3 regions of the Shewanella sp. HL-SH5 genome follow, and region 2 is predicted to be linked to each of the others. Evidence: predicted binding sites of a transcription regulator. Region 2 holds the regulator's gene; each other region holds the start of a gene.
The links. Region 2 encodes ArgR, which controls arginine synthesis, uptake and breakdown. Its sites were predicted from a motif close to ANTGAATANNTATTCANT; they were not measured.
Positions count from the first base shown of each region.

Region 1 (5,284 bases), 240 kb from region 2:
ACAAGTGGCAAGGGACATAACGTGTTTTTCACGCAATGGATCAATCGGTGGGTTAGTGACCTGGGCAAACTTTTGACGGAAATAATCATACAATGATCGTGACTTTTTCGACAACACAGCCATGGGAGTATCATCACCCATTGAACCGATAGCTTCTTCGCCTTTACTGGCTAATACCCATATCACTTGTTCAAGTTCTTCGCGGGTAAAACCAAATTGCTTTTGATATTGCAATAAGGTTTTGGCATCAAAACGGCTTGAGCCTTGTTTTGATGGGTCAATACTTTCTGCTGGTATCAGAGTTTGACTGTTTTTGGCCATCCATTCTTTGTATGGGTGGCGACGTTTTAAATCGTTATCAATTTCAAATGACTGATGTAAACGGCCATTTAAGGTATCAAGCACCAGCAATTCACCTGGGCCTACACGGCCTTTTTCAATCACTTCATCAGCAGCATAATCCCAAATGCCCACTTCAGAGGCTAAGGTAAGAATACGGTCTTTAGTGATGACGTAACGAGAAGGGCGCAGGCCATTACGGTCAACTGCACAAGCCGCATAACGACCATTGGTCATTACGATACCCGCAGGGCCATCCCATGGTTCCATGTGCATAGAGTTAAAGTCATAAAATGCTTTTAATTCATCATCCATTTCTGGATTTGACTGCCACGCTGGTGGAATAAGCAAACGCATTGCGCGGTATAAATCCATTCCGCCAGATAACAACATTTCTAGCATGTTATCTAAAGATGATGAATCAGAACCGGTTTCATTCACAAAGGGAGCCGCTTGTTGTAAATCAGGCAACAAAGGTGAATTAAACTTATAAGCACGTGCACGGGCCCATTGGCGGTTACCGGTAATGGTATTAATTTCACCATTGTGGGCTAAATAGCGAAACGGTTGTGCTAAAGGCCACTTAGGCGAGGTGTTAGTTGAAAAGCGCTGGTGAAATAAACAAATCGCGCTTTTTAATCTGATGTCGGCAAGATCGCTATAAAATGACGGTAAATCAGCAGGCATCATCAAGCCTTTGTAGACAATGACTTGACCCGATAAACTGGCAACATAAAAATCATCGTCATTGGTAATTTGTTGTTCAAGACGACGACGCGCCATATACAAGCGGCGTTCTAAATCTTTTTCACGCCAACCTACAGGTGCATTTATTAGTACCTGGTAAATTTGCGGTAAACTGTTGCGACCAATTTCGCCCAGTACATCTGGATTCACAGGCACTTTACGCCAGCCGGCAACACTTAATGTTTCTCGTTGTAATTCTTTTTCTAAAATAAACTTAGCTTCGTCAGCTTTTTGCTGATCTTGACTTAGAAAAAACATGCCCACAGCAAACTTACGGCTTAAGTGCCAGTCATTTTCAGCTGCTATTGCTTCAAAAAATTCGGTTGGCATTTGCATTAATAGACCACAGCCATCACCTGTACGTCCATCGGCTGCAATACCACCACGGTGTTTCATGCGATCGAGTCCATGAATTGCAGTGCGCACGATTCTATGGCTGGCGTCGCCATCCATTTGCGCAATCAATCCAAACCCGCAATTGTCCCGCTCGAAACTGGGATGATATAAGCTCATACAAAAAACCCCCTAAAACCTCTAACTAGATACGACTCGGGGTAAATGTGAAGAAATTCCATAGATATGCACCCGAACCTCTCAAATTAAACTGAGTTTGTACAAAGGTCAAACGCAATTATTGCATGGTTGTGAAATTTTATTACTAAATAACTGTAATATTGCATCAGGTTTACGTTAACGTAAACTGTGTTATTTTCTGTATAACCTTATGAATAAAAAGAATTTTAGAATGTCATTCTATATTTGGTAACTTTTTGGTAACAACCGCCTTGAATTGTTTTTGAAATAAAAATAGTGAATTTTATTTCAAATACAGTCTCAATGATTATCAATCGTTTTTTTGATTAAATATTCACTTTTAGTAATTTAAAATATACTGTTTTTGTTTAAAACATTAACCCAAAGGCAATATAACCTCGATGTTATCAATGGTTGAGTTGGTTTTCTTTGATTTAAGTCTAAAACAACTGTTTGATTTACTTTAATACTTCGATCAGTTTTGTTTCTAAAATTGCTTAATTAGATGCTTAGCGCGATGTTATTCGAAGGTCGAGTTAATGCAGCTAGTTAAGAGATAAAATGGACTGTATAACTTAGGAATAAAAGGCGTGAAAGCTCTTATCAGACAATATTATGTCTGTTTAGCTGCTAGTGTGTTGTTCTATTTTCATCATCTAGAAACGGGATTATAGTATGAATTGTTAAGATGTTTTTTTAAGCATGGGATAAGGTTGTTTACTTAATTGTTATCAAAATGTTGCCTGTGACAGGTTTGAGGAGCTAACCTCTAGCAAAGCTTGCATAGGGGCAAAGACGGGGTATTATAAAGCTAATTTTATAGGCTTAGACTTAGAATTTTAAACTAATTAGAGGTGCCCTAAATGTCCGTAACGCCGTTAGATGCAATTTTGGATTTGAACACACTTGAGCAATACGTTAGTGCCATCGGTGCTGGTACTTTATTGAAAAGTGTTGTGTTGTTCGAACAATTGATGCCTGAGTATCTTGGTTGTTTGATTAAAGCTAACGATGACGGTGATAAAGAGGCCTTGTGTTCTGAAGCGCATAAGTTTAAAGGTGCTGCAGGTTCTGTTGGTTTAAAGCGTATTCAACAGTTTGCTCAGCTGCTACAGCACGGCGAAGAAGCTAAGTGGGCAGATGAACACAAAACTTGGTTAGCTGAAATAGTTGATCATGCTGAAAGCGATTTACAGCAACTTAAGTTATTTTTACAAGCTAAAGCTTAAACCCATTCTAGTCTTTTGTTGAACGCTGTTGAAAAATACCCCTCATTTTAGGGGTATTTTTTTCGATTTTTTTTAAACTTTGTGTCCTAGTTCATCATGATAACCTTGTTTTTCTGCCGTTGTTAATTCATTATTCAAATTACTATCCTTTGATATAATCGATTATATGAAAAGTCTTCCGAGTTTAAAAAATCTTTATTACCTGACTAACTTACATCAAGAGCAAAATTTTAATCGTGCAGCTAAAATATGTTTTGTCAGCCAGTCGACACTGTCTAGTGGTATTCAGAATTTAGAAGAACAGCTTGGTTATCAATTGATTGAACGTGATCATAAATCTTTTATGTTCACCGCCATTGGTGAAGAAGTTGTTGAGCGAGCTCGCAATATTCTGACCGATGTAGATGACCTGGTTGAATTGGTTAAAAACCAAGGCGCCCCGATGACAGGGGAAATACGTTTGGGCTGTATTCCTACCATCGCGCCATTCTTGTTGAGCAGAGTCGTTAAACTCTGTCAAAAGGACTATCCACAGCTGTCATTATTATTGAAAGAAGATACCACTGAACGTTTATTAGACGCGCTAGCGAAGGGAGAATTGGATTTATTGATTCTAGCATTGCCTGTGGATACAAGTGGGTTTCATAGTATGAAAGTGGGTATCGATCCATTTAAAATGGTGATGCACCGAGAGCTCTCATGTGATGTGGTGCAGCCAATTGATTATCAATTAATGCCTGATGAAAGTATCTTTTTATTGCAAGCTGAGCACTGTATCACGGGTCATGCTATTACCGCATGCCAGTTAGGTAATAGTGCAAAAATCAATCCTTTCGCCGCGACTAGCCTACACACGTTAGTGCAAATGGTGGACAGCAAGCTGGGGACAACCTTTTTACCTCAGATGGCAATTGATGCGGGGATTTTAAACGACACTGAACTTAAAGTGATTGACCCACCTGGTGATGCCCCATATCGTGAAATTGGTCTAGTATGGCGTCAAACAACCAGCCGCATAAGTACCTTTAGAACCTTAGGTTTGGCCATGCAGCAAAAATTAATGCCCCAAGCGATGAGTAAATCTTAATATTGTTATTTAACGCAGTGATATAAATACCAGTTGGCTATGCCGTCCTTAGTTATTCAGAGATCAACAATGACTTTGTACACAGTTTTTTGTGCACAGTTTCAAGTCATATAGATTTTTGTTTGGTACTGACAGCATAGACTTCAATAGGGTGTTGTTTGCCTTTAAGTGGGACTAAACCCAAATCTTTAAGTTGATAGAGGCTGTCCTGCTGCTCTAGGCGATGGGCAACATCTCCTGACAGCAGCATTCTTTGTCCTAATGGGTTACATTGATCTTGTAGTCTTGCCAGTGTGTTTAACACATCACTAAAGAAACTAATCTCTTGTTTGTGTACGCCTACAACCGCAGCGACAACTTGACCACAATGGGCCGCAGCTTTGAATTTAGGCACAAAACCATATTGTTGCTCAAAATACTTTCTTTGCCATTGCAATTCAGTGCAAAACTCAAAGTAAATATTTAAACAACGATCTTCTTTTATGCCTTCTTCAAGTGGCCAGTAAATCAGCACTGCATCACCCATATATCGATAGATTTCTGCATCATTTTTGATCACAGTATCAGCTAATAAACTAAAACTGTCCTGGATCAAGCGTGAGAATCGATAGTCACCCAGAGCTTCAGCATGTGAGGTCGACGAAGCCATATCAAGAAATAGAAATAGGCGTTGTTCATAGCGGGGCTTATGATATTTACCAAGACCAATATTCAATAACACCCTTGGACCAACCAGTAAGGCCATTTGTTCTATAAAGGCCAACCCAACCCTCACAACGACTAAATAAACCACTAATGCTTGAAAAGAAGGGCTGTAAAGAACATGCGCGGTCAGCATTTGTCTTAAGGTAACCATATGATTTTCAATAGCCCACATGTTTAAGTATTGGGTCACATAGGCAATAGTGGTCGCACCTAATAATAAAAATAAGCCCTTAAAAATAACCGAGAAAATATAAGGTAAACGACTAATTGCACTAAAGTCGGCTATTAGATTTGACATCCAATGTAAGCATCCAAAAACACAGCCCATAAAGATAGCTAGAGTCGCAAGATCACCATTGCCAATAGCCCATTGTGGCAGCTCAGGCGTTTGTGCATATCGGAAAAACACAAATGCAGCCATGGCAAAGCACCAAGCTAAAATGGCAAAGATGAGTTTTTTAAGTTGTTTTTTGGCTTTCAAGAGTAAAAATCAGATCCGAGATGAGCATCAAATAGAGCCGCAGTTTAACGAAAAACCCCTACTTGTGTTAGTCGTATTTGTGATTTAGATCAATAGAGTGACAGAAAATGTTTTTTTTAGCTTAATAATGATTAATAAGAGGTTTATTAGTGTTTGCTAAAG
Region 1 is NZ_CP195038.1:3,022,005-3,027,288, reverse strand. It holds gene gltB (glutamate synthase large subunit) at 1-1,599, opposite strand, end outside; gene ACRWQM_RS13240 (Hpt domain-containing protein) at 2,484-2,849, shown strand; gene oxyR (hydrogen peroxide-inducible genes transcriptional activator OxyR) at 3,016-3,936, shown strand; gene ACRWQM_RS13230 (adenylate/guanylate cyclase domain-containing protein) at 4,043-5,062, opposite strand.
Region 1: the regulator ArgR is predicted to act here: its motif matches at 1,655-1,672, upstream of gltB (glutamate synthase large subunit).

Region 2 (5,284 bases):
CTACGCTTTAATTCGTATAGTGGGGTGTTATCAAAATCAATTTCGACTAGAATAGACGTCTAGACGTATATAAATTTATATTTTTTATCAGCAAACGATGAGATTTCCGACTATGGCAAAGCACTTGTTCACTTCTGAATCAGTTTCAGAAGGTCATCCAGATAAAATCGCCGATCAGATTTCTGATGCGGTATTAGACGCAATACTTGAGCAAGACCCAAAAGCTCGTGTTGCGTGTGAAACCTATGTCAAAACAGGCATGGTATTAGTGGGTGGCGAAGTGACCACTTCTGCTTGGGTTGATATCGAAGAAATTGCTCGTAAAACCGTGCGTGACATTGGTTATACTCATTCTGATATGGGTTTTGACGCTGATTCCTGTGCAGTTTTGAATGCAATTGGTAAGCAATCTCCTGATATTAACCAAGGTGTTGACCGAAGCGATCCTGCTGAGCAAGGTGCTGGCGACCAAGGATTAATGTTTGGTTATGCGAGTAACGAAACTGATGTGTTAATGCCTGCACCTATTACTTACGCGCACAAATTAGTTAAACGTCAATCAGAAGTGCGTAAAGATGGCACCTTACCTTGGTTACGTCCTGATGCAAAAAGTCAAATTACCTTTGCTTATAACGATGGCAAAATTGTCGGTATTGATGCAGTTGTGTTATCAACCCAACATAAAGAAGAAGTGAAACAGGCTGATTTAATTGAAGCTGTGATGGAAACCATCATCAAACCAGTATTGCCTTCACACTGGTTAACTAAAGATACTAAATACTTTATTAACCCTACTGGCCGTTTTGTTATTGGTGGCCCTGTTGGCGATTGTGGTTTAACCGGTCGTAAAATCATCGTAGATACCTATGGCGGTATGGCTCGTCATGGTGGCGGCGCTTTTTCGGGTAAAGATCCTTCAAAAGTTGACCGTAGTGCGGCTTATGCTGCGCGTTATGTGGCTAAAAACATCGTCGCTGCTGGGTTAGCTGATCGCTGTGAGTTACAAGTGTCTTATGCAATTGGTGTTGCAGAGCCGACTTCAATTAGCATTGAAACATTTGGCACAGGTAAAGTATCAGAAGAGCTACTGATCAAGTTAGTGCGTCAACATTTCGAGTTACGTCCATATGGCTTAACTGCAATGTTAGATTTGGCTCGCCCTATCTACCAAAAGACTGCGGCTTATGGCCACTTTGGCCGCAGTGAGTTCCCGTGGGAAGCAACTGATAAAGCAGATATTTTACGTGCTGATGCAGGCTTCTAACTAAAGACTGACTAGTGTGAATTAAAAAACCGCCATTCAGGCGGTTTTTTATTGTCTGCATTCCAAGAGCCGTTAAATCTAAACGTCGCAAAAATGGAGCGCTAATGTAATCGGCAATCAGCAGTGATCAAAATGAGCGCTTTCGACGCACATAAACCCGATTTGCTGCATGGTCATAATCGGTACAGTGATTGTGTTCACGACTTGAATATTGCTGCTTTGTACATCTATGGGATCAATTAGGCTAAATCCCACTTCATATTGATTTATCTTGCCACAATCTATCCAGCAATAATCTATCTCATGACATTCATTATCACAGCCATCACTTTCTTGATTATCACTTAACCCTAACCACTTAATGGCATAACGCGGTGTCGAGTGAACCGTGTTATTGGTGATTAATATTATCTCAGCGGCATGATATTTATATTGATGTTGCGCTAGCACAGCGACAACTAATTTGGCGTTATCGAATGCACTCAAACGCAATCCAAGATAAGGCGCAAACAACTCATCAAATTTAGGCGGTATATTCAGCATTTTTATCTCAATAAATCACTCGAACTAACAAGTAAAAATCACGCTGTTGAAAACTAAAGAAATCGACAACTTGCATATCGGCATATTGAGTATGGGCACTGAAGGAACGGCTATTATCTTCAGCAATATAGGCAACTAAATATCTAACCTTGCTGCTCACCGCCTCGGCAATATGATTAACTAAGTGAGCAAAAATGCCTTGGCCACGATACTGTTCAGCTATCCATATTGGTCCATATTGACAACTATTGGTTTGAGTAAGCGCTAATTTAACACCATCACGTTCAATATCTAATTGCGGCAGCTTTTGAATTATTTTTTGGTACAGTGCTTGTTTAGCAAAGAAGTCCCATTTAGCAGCAATAACGTAACCGACAATCTGCTGGTTATCTAGCGCCAGCATGATCCAATGTTGATTGATTAATAAAGTCACTTGCGCAGCCGTTAAAGCCTGCCCTTGAAGACTGGGATCAAACTGGCCTAGCTCAGCATTAACATGGGTGCGTTCTAGCTCGACTAACTGCGAGACATCCGCGAGATTGGCTTTGCGATATAGAATCACTCTTTTTCCTGCGGCTTGTCAGATGGGGAACTTTCAGATTTAGGTGCTTCAGCTTTATCACTTTCAACTGACGGAGGCTTAGCTAAAGCAGTATCTTGTTTTTTAGCCCATTCGATGACTAATGCTACAGGATAGGGCGTCATCATTGTTAAACCTAGGCCAATAAGGCTCGCCACCATCAACATTCCCTGAGCACGCTGGCTAGATTCGGTAAAAATCAGTAAATAGCTGCCCGCAAATAACAGTAATGACCCTAAGTAATGAAGCCCTTTTAACCATTTAATCATATCGATTTCTCACTAATAGGCCGATGACGTGTTATCACTTTGACACAGTATCAAGTAGAATAGCTTCAATTGAAGCAATCCAGGCAAATACAGTAAACATGATAAAGCATTTTTTAGGCGCCGCAGCAGTTATTTTTTCATTAAGCGCATGCCAAAGTTATTCAGATATTGATAACACCACAACACTTGTTGGCCAGTGGCATATTGAATCCGTGCTGTCAGAACCAACTATTGATTACAGTCCTGCAAAATTAGTTTTTTCTGACAACGGTCAGTTAACAGGCAACACTAGTTGTAATCCATTTATGGGCCAATATTCACTTAAAAATGATTTGCTGACGCTTTCACCCGCGGGCTCAACCCGCAAAGCTTGTATCGAAGCACTTATGGTACAAGAACAAAGAGTGATGCAAGCACTACCTTTAGTTTATAGCGCCAAGCTTAATCAAAATAAGTTACGTTTAGTCAATAAAAGCGGCCAAACCATTATGGTGCTAAGCAAATTAAACAAATAGCTTAACCTTCCCAACTTGTGACTAAGTAAACTATTTACTACACTTCACACAGTGCTTTAAATTGAATTTATATTCACAAAAAATGGATTTTTCTTGACTCAAGATTCATTTCTATTCAAAATGTAGCGTTTTTTTGAATAACAACTATAAGAAGAAAATACAATATGCCAACCAATAAAAATCAGGATGATCTGGTCAGAACATTTAAAGCAATCTTAAAAGAAGAACGCTTTGGCAGCCAAAGTGAAATCGTTAATGCGCTTCAGGCTGAAGGATTTGGCAATATTAACCAATCTAAAGTATCGCGAATGCTGAGCAAATTTGGCGCAGTAAGAACCCGTAATGCCAAACAAGAAATGGTTTATTGCTTACCTGCTGAATTAGGCGTGCCAACAGCAGGCAGCCCGCTGAAGAATTTGGTACTTGATGTTGACCATAACCAAGCAATGATAGTGGTACGTACCAGCCCTGGTGCTGCTCAGCTAATTGCCCGATTATTAGACTCGATAGGCAAGCCTGAGGGTATTCTAGGCACTATTGCCGGTGACGATACTATCTTTATTAGCCCTTCAAGCATCAAAACAATTGATGATACGCTTGAAACGGTTAAGTCTCTGTTTAACTTCACTGAGTAACTGCTTAGTTACACTAAGAAGCAGCTATTGGCGATCACTGAATCCCGAAATATCGATGCTTGCCACTAAATACCCAATAAAAAAGCAATGCTTTGGCATTGCTTTTTTATTGGGTATTTTTGTTAACAGTGACGGCTAATAATCACTATTAATGACAGCTGCTACTCATCTACCGTAGACATTACTCTTCTTCCCACTGGGTGAGGAAATCCAGTGAAGGTGCAAAAAAAGATGACCCGGTTAATGCTTTAGTAAACAGCATTAAATGGTCATGGTTGCCATGTCCATCACCATAAATCATGCTACGTAGCATTTGCTCAAAGTTATCAGGTGTCTTACAGCTAGAGATAAACATAAGTCCCTGCTCTTTAACTGAGCCATAAGGCATACTTTGACGTAAAATTTCCATAGTATTGCCATCAGCATCTTTTAAATTAACCCGTTTGGTATGGCTGGTTAACGGCTTATCGGCTGATTCATATTCAATATCATCTTGTTTAGTCCGGCCGAAAATATCTTCTTGCTTCTTAACAGGCAAACGTTGCCACTTTCTTAAATTGTGAGCAAATTTCTGAACATGGATATAGCTACCTGACTTAAATTCAGGATCTTCCTCTGCCACCAAAGCAACCTGTTGACGATGACGACCTTTAGGATTTTCAGTACCATCAACAAAGCCAGTTAAATCTCGGCTATCCATAAAACGGAAACCGCGCTCCTCATCAACCAGCTCAACCAAATCTTCAAACATTTGGTTAATTTCATTGGCTACCAGGTGCAAAATATCGAAACGATCACAGCGAATATGAACAAATAAATCATATTCGATAGCCGGTGCATCACGATTCCCCTCATTCATTGCTGGGAAAGGTTTTAACAGTGCGGGGCGGGCCTGCGGATAATATGTATCCCAAAAATTAGCCCCAATACCAACAAAGCCATTAAAGGCACTATCAGCATATTGATCTGTTAGCTCATAGATATATTGCGCTACACTAGCAATCGAAGGACGCAGTTTATCTTCAACGCCGTCGTTGGCATTAAACATCAAATAAATACTATGTAAATTACCTTCAGCACATATCCCTAATTGCTCGCGCGGCATAACCTGATTATCCATATTGAAACAAACCACCTAGATTGTTATCGGAAAGAAAGACTTAAACTGAACGATTTAATTCAGTGTTCAATCAATTGAAACTCTTATAATCATCATAAAATAATTTTTCAATAACACAAATCAAAAAATAACCAAGGGGTGCGTTGGTGCAAATAAATTAACTTTTTGCCCTGGCGATAACTGTAACATTTGGCTTTTTACTTCCAAACAATGCTCTTCAACTTTGACCCAATAATGACAAACCGTTCCTAAAAACCTTCTATCTATGATAGTGGCGACGCCATTATCATCAGCAACCAGTTCAACTTGTTGCGGTCTAAGTAATAAGTGCCCTTGATAATCTACAGGATAATTTATA
Region 2 is NZ_CP195038.1:3,266,060-3,271,343, forward strand. It holds gene metK (methionine adenosyltransferase) at 113-1,264, shown strand; gene ACRWQM_RS14235 (hypothetical protein) at 1,382-1,807, opposite strand; gene ACRWQM_RS14240 (GNAT family N-acetyltransferase) at 1,815-2,369, opposite strand; gene ACRWQM_RS14245 (hypothetical protein) at 2,366-2,656, opposite strand; gene ACRWQM_RS14250 (META domain-containing protein) at 2,755-3,171, shown strand; gene argR (transcriptional regulator ArgR) at 3,336-3,806, shown strand; gene ACRWQM_RS14260 (Dyp-type peroxidase) at 3,988-4,926, opposite strand; gene ACRWQM_RS14265 (ABC transporter ATP-binding protein) at 5,047-5,284, opposite strand, start outside.

Region 3 (5,284 bases), 570 kb from region 2:
AATAATGTCCATAAACGTATTCCACTGGATAAAAAGATAATAATAAATTTAATCTGCCAGTAACGACATATTATGTCAACTTATCGATTTAATAAATGGCAGGCATAAAAAATGCCGGACAGACCGGCATATTTAACGAGACAACTGGGTTATTTGATTATAAATCCAGTGCCAATATTTTTGAGCGACGTTGATAGTTATACAACTGCTTTTTCTTACCGGGTAATGCTTCTACTTCTACAATGTTGAAGCCATGCTCTAAAAACCAGTGAATACTGCGCGTTGTTAAGGCAAATAGGCGTGAATAACCACGAACACGCGCTTGACCAATAATGTTGTTTAACAACACGCTGCCTCGGTCTGCATCTCGGTAGTCAGGATGAACAACTAAACAGGCAAACTCACCGGCATTGTCTTCTTCAAATGGATATAACGCGGCACAACCAATGACTAAGTTATCGCGTTCGATCAGCATAAATTGCTCGATTTCCATCTCTAACTGTTCACGTGAGCGACGCACTAAAATACCTTGCTCTTCTAATGGACGAATAAGATTCAATACTCCACCAATATCGCCAATAGTTGCGCGGCGTAAGCGCTCTGCGCTTTCTGTGACAATTTGGGTACCAATCCCTTCGCGGGAGAACAGTTCTTGAAGTAAGGCACCATCATCTAAATAGCTGACTAAATGACAACGTGGTACACCATTACGACAAGCATCAATACTGGCTTTAACAAACGCTGTAATGCCGGTACAAGCTGAACCATTTTGTTCCATTTTGGCTAAATGCTCTATGGCTTGATTTGGCATCAGTTCAGCAATCGCATTGCCATTTTCATCAGACAGGCCATTGGTTTCACTAAAACCAATAATTTTATCCGCTTTTAGTTTTACAGCAACCTGGGTTGCCACTTCTTCTGCGGTTAAATTAAAGCTTTCGCCCGTAACAGAAGCCGCTATTGGTCCCATTAAAATTATACAATTATTTTCTAACTGGCGTTTTAAGCCTTGAGTGTCGATACGGCGAACTTTGCCGCTTAAACAAAAATCAACACCATCGTCGACCCCTAAAGGCTGAGCAATCACAAAATTACCGCAGACTAAGTTGATTTGTGCATTTTGCATTGGCGTATTGCCAAGGCTCATGGATAAGCGCGCAGTAATATCAAACTGAACGGCTCCGGCAACTTGTTTGATTACCTTTAAGGTATCTTCATCTGTAATACGCACACCATTATGGTAAGCAGGCTCAATCCCCGCGGCCTGAAGGCCCGCATCTATTTGCGGCCTTGCACCATAAACAAGAACAATTTTAATCCCGAGAGAATGTAATAGCGCCACATCATTCAAAATGCCGCGAAAGTGATTATTCGCTAGCGCTTCCCCGCCTAACATGACCACAAACGTTTTACCGCGGTGGGCGTTAACATAAGGAGCAGAATGACGAAATCCATCAACCAGTTCTGTAGTTCTCACAGGCAAATTCACCTCATTAAATAATTAAGTTTCTGTATTGTGATGTAGGACACCCCTAAGACATCACACTTTATGCAATCCTATTGCATTTTAATTCACTAGAACAGCATTTATTATCACTTAGGGGAAAATAAAAATTCGCTAGCAAGTGTAAAAACTATAGGACAGCGATTTAGTTAAAGTCTTTAAGCCATTAGTATAGCTTACTTTATTGCAGACATAAAAAAAGCCCCAATAAAGGGGCTTTTTAAAAGAGGCATAAATCAATTACTTGATTTTAGCTTCTTTGTACATAACGTGCTGACGGATAACAGGATCAAATTTCATGATCTCCATTTTCTCAGGCATGTTACGCTTATTTTTTTCAGTAGTGTAGAAGTGACCAGTTTTAGCACTAGAGACTAATTTGATCTTCTCACGATTACCTTTAGATTTAGCCATTTTCTATTATACCTTTTCGCCACGAGCACGAAGTTCTTTAACAACAACTTCAATGCCTCTTTTGTCGATAATACGGATACCTTTAGTAGATACACGTAGTTGCACGAAGCGTTTTTCTTCTTCTAACCAAAAACGGTGGTTTTGTAGGTTAGGTAAAAAACGACGACGAGTCGAATTTTTAGCGTGCGAACGGTTGTTACCAACCATAGGCTTCTTGCCAGTTACTTGGCATACTCTTGACATGTCAATCTTCTCCAAAACAAATTTTTAACGCTCGAGCATTAATGTGCCTCGTATGGCCGTCGCCCGAGGCACAAAGAGGGCGCATTTTATACACGATTAGCTACATAAGATCAAGTAGTGATTAACACATCCATCCTCGCTCAGCGAAGGATACTATCTCTTTATCACCCACAACCATATGATCTAACAAAGAAACATCGATAGTTTCTAATGCAATTTTTATTCGCTCAGTTATTCGCCGATCAGCTTGACTGGGCTCTGCAATGCCTGATGGATGGTTGTGGCATACTATTACAGCCGCGGCGTTTTTTTCCAGCACTAAGCTCACCACCTCACGGGGGTAAACCGAGGCTGCATTAATAGTTCCGCGGAATAATTCTACAAATTGAATGACTCTATGTTGGTTATCCAACAATAGCAAGGCGAACACTTCATAGGATCGGTCCGCTAATTGTCTCATTAAATAGTCCCGAGTTAAATCAGGATTTGTCAAAATTTGGCCTTTTTGTAGATTTTCTCGTGCAATTCGCTTAGAAATCTCCGCTGCGGCCTGTAATTGAGCATATTTTACCGGTCCAATACCGGCAACTTTACAAATTTGCTGCTTGGGCGCTGAAAATAATTTACGCAAACCGCCAAATTGCGTAATTAATTGACGTGATAAATCCAGTGCATTTTGTCCCGCCAAACCATTACGTAATATTACTGCTAATAATTCAGCATCCGTTAATTGACCTGCGCCATTGAGTAATAGCTTTTCACGCGGTCCTTCGCCTTGCGGCCAATCTTTAATCCCCATAAACATTCCTTGTTTTTAATCGAATAAAATCTGTTCAAATAATTTATTGTCATCACAGTATGGTCGAATATTTTGATAATGGATCTTCACCCACTTTTGATTGCTTTGTGGTATCGTTAGCCGCATTACGATTTGAAGCGAATTTTTACCCATGCTGACAGATAAGAAAGTGTTATTAGGTATTGGCGGTGGCATTGCGGCATATAAAAGTGCCGACCTTATTCGCCGCTTAAAAGAGCGTGGCGCTGATGTGCGAGTTATCATGACTCAAAGCGCGATGGAGTTCATTACTCCTTTAACCATTCAGGCCTTATCAGGTCATCCCGTAGCGGCTGATTTACTTGACCCAGCTGCGGAAGCCGCTATGGGACATATTGAATTAGCGCGCTGGGCTGATGTTGTACTGCTTGCACCTACCACAGCAAACTTACTTGCCCGCATTAATGCTGGCATGGCAGATGATTTACTGACCACGACCTGCTTGGCAACTAGCGCACCGGTGATCATTTGTCCTGCAATGAATCAGCAGATGTATCAAAATATCGCTACACAAGAAAATATCGCTAATTTAGCTAGAAAAGACTTTACCCTTTGGGGACCAGCGTCCGGTAGCCAGGCCTGCGGTGAAGTCGGCCCAGGACGCATGCTTGAGCCATTAACCATAGCAGAGCAATTGGTTCAATTTTTTGCACCAAAGCTGCTCGCGGGTAAAAAATTGCTATTAACAGCAGGTCCCACCCGTGAAGCGATTGATCCTGTAAGATATATTTCCAACCATAGCTCGGGAAAAATGGGCTTTGCTTTAGCACAAGCAGCGACAGAAATGGGTGCTGAAGTCACACTTGTTAGTGGTCCAGTTAATTTGGCTACCCCAGCCAATGTCAGCCGTATCGATATAGAATCAGCGGAGCAAATGCTAGCTGCGGTTATGGCAAATATTAGCCAGCAAGATATTTTTATTGGTTGTGCCGCTGTGGCGGATTACCGAATTGCAGACATCGCAACTGAAAAAATGAAAAAGTCGGCAGATAAAATGCAACTGTCTATGGTGCAAAACCCAGATATACTCGCCAATGTTGCAGCGTTAGCCAATAAACCCTTTACCGTTGGATTTGCGGCAGAAACTAATAATATTGAACAATATGCCCGCGGTAAACTTGAGCGTAAAAAGTTAGATATGATTGCCGCTAATGATGTGTCTATTCAAGGCCTAGGCTTTAATGCCGATAATAATGCACTACAGGTATTTTGGCATGATGGGCAACATTCATTACCCGCAACAGATAAACTCTCGTTAGCGCGCCAACTGCTGACTTTAATCAATCAACAATTACCGACAACATGAAAACACCTATTGAACTAAAAATTTTAGATTCACGTATTGGTAGTGAGTTCCCACTGCCCGCCTATACCACACCTGGCAGCGCTGGTATGGACTTACGTGCGATGATAGACACCACGATGGAAATTGCCGCGGGTGAAACCGTATTAATTCCAACAGGTATAGCAATTCATGTTGCTGACCCAAGCCTTGCTGCAATCATATTGCCACGCTCGGGATTAGGTCACAAACACGGCATTGTATTAGGTAATTTAGTCGGTTTAATTGATTCTGATTACCAAGGTCCATTAATGGTGTCTTGTTGGAATCGAGGCTCGGCATCTTTTACGATAGAAATCGGCGATCGTTTAGCACAACTGGTATTTGTACCTATAGTACAGGCGCAATTTACACTAGTAGATGAATTTAATCACTCGGATCGTGGTGAAGGTGGATTTGGTCATTCTGGCACCAAATAACCCAACTTGCAGTCACTGAGTCAAGGAACATAAGAATGGCGGAAAGCCCTAAAATCAATCGTCGTGAACACATTTTACAATGTTTAGCTCAAATGTTAGAAACCAGCCCAGGTCAACGCATAACCACAGCCAAACTCGCTGCCGAAGTCGGCGTGTCAGAAGCGGCACTTTATCGCCACTTTCCAAGTAAGGCACGCATGTTTGAAGGGTTAATTGAATTTATCGAAGATGCGCTTTTATCTCGCTTAAACATCATAATGGATGAAGAGAAAGACACTATGAAACGCTGCCAATTAGTATTGCACCTTTTATTGGTATTTTCTGAGCGTAATCCAGGTATTTCACGTGTGCTAAATGGAGATGCATTACTAGGTGAGAACGAGCGTCTACGCAGCAGAATAAGCGTGCTTTTTGCTAAAATAGAAACTCAAATTAAACAAATTCTGCGTGAAAAAACAGTCCGTGAAGGTCGTGGATTTAATTTGGATGAAGCCGTTTTAGCCAATCTGCTACTAGCCTTTGCT
Region 3 is NZ_CP195038.1:3,840,121-3,845,404, forward strand. It holds gene ACRWQM_RS16775 (PH domain-containing protein) at 1-12, opposite strand, end outside; gene argA (amino-acid N-acetyltransferase) at 158-1,477, opposite strand; gene rpmG (50S ribosomal protein L33) at 1,745-1,918, opposite strand; gene rpmB (50S ribosomal protein L28) at 1,925-2,161, opposite strand; gene radC (RadC family protein) at 2,283-2,960, opposite strand; gene coaBC (bifunctional phosphopantothenoylcysteine decarboxylase/phosphopantothenate--cysteine ligase CoaBC) at 3,112-4,305, shown strand; gene dut (dUTP diphosphatase) at 4,302-4,760, shown strand; gene slmA (nucleoid occlusion factor SlmA) at 4,796-5,284, shown strand, end outside.
Region 3: the regulator ArgR is predicted to act here: its motif matches at 1,560-1,577, upstream of argA (amino-acid N-acetyltransferase).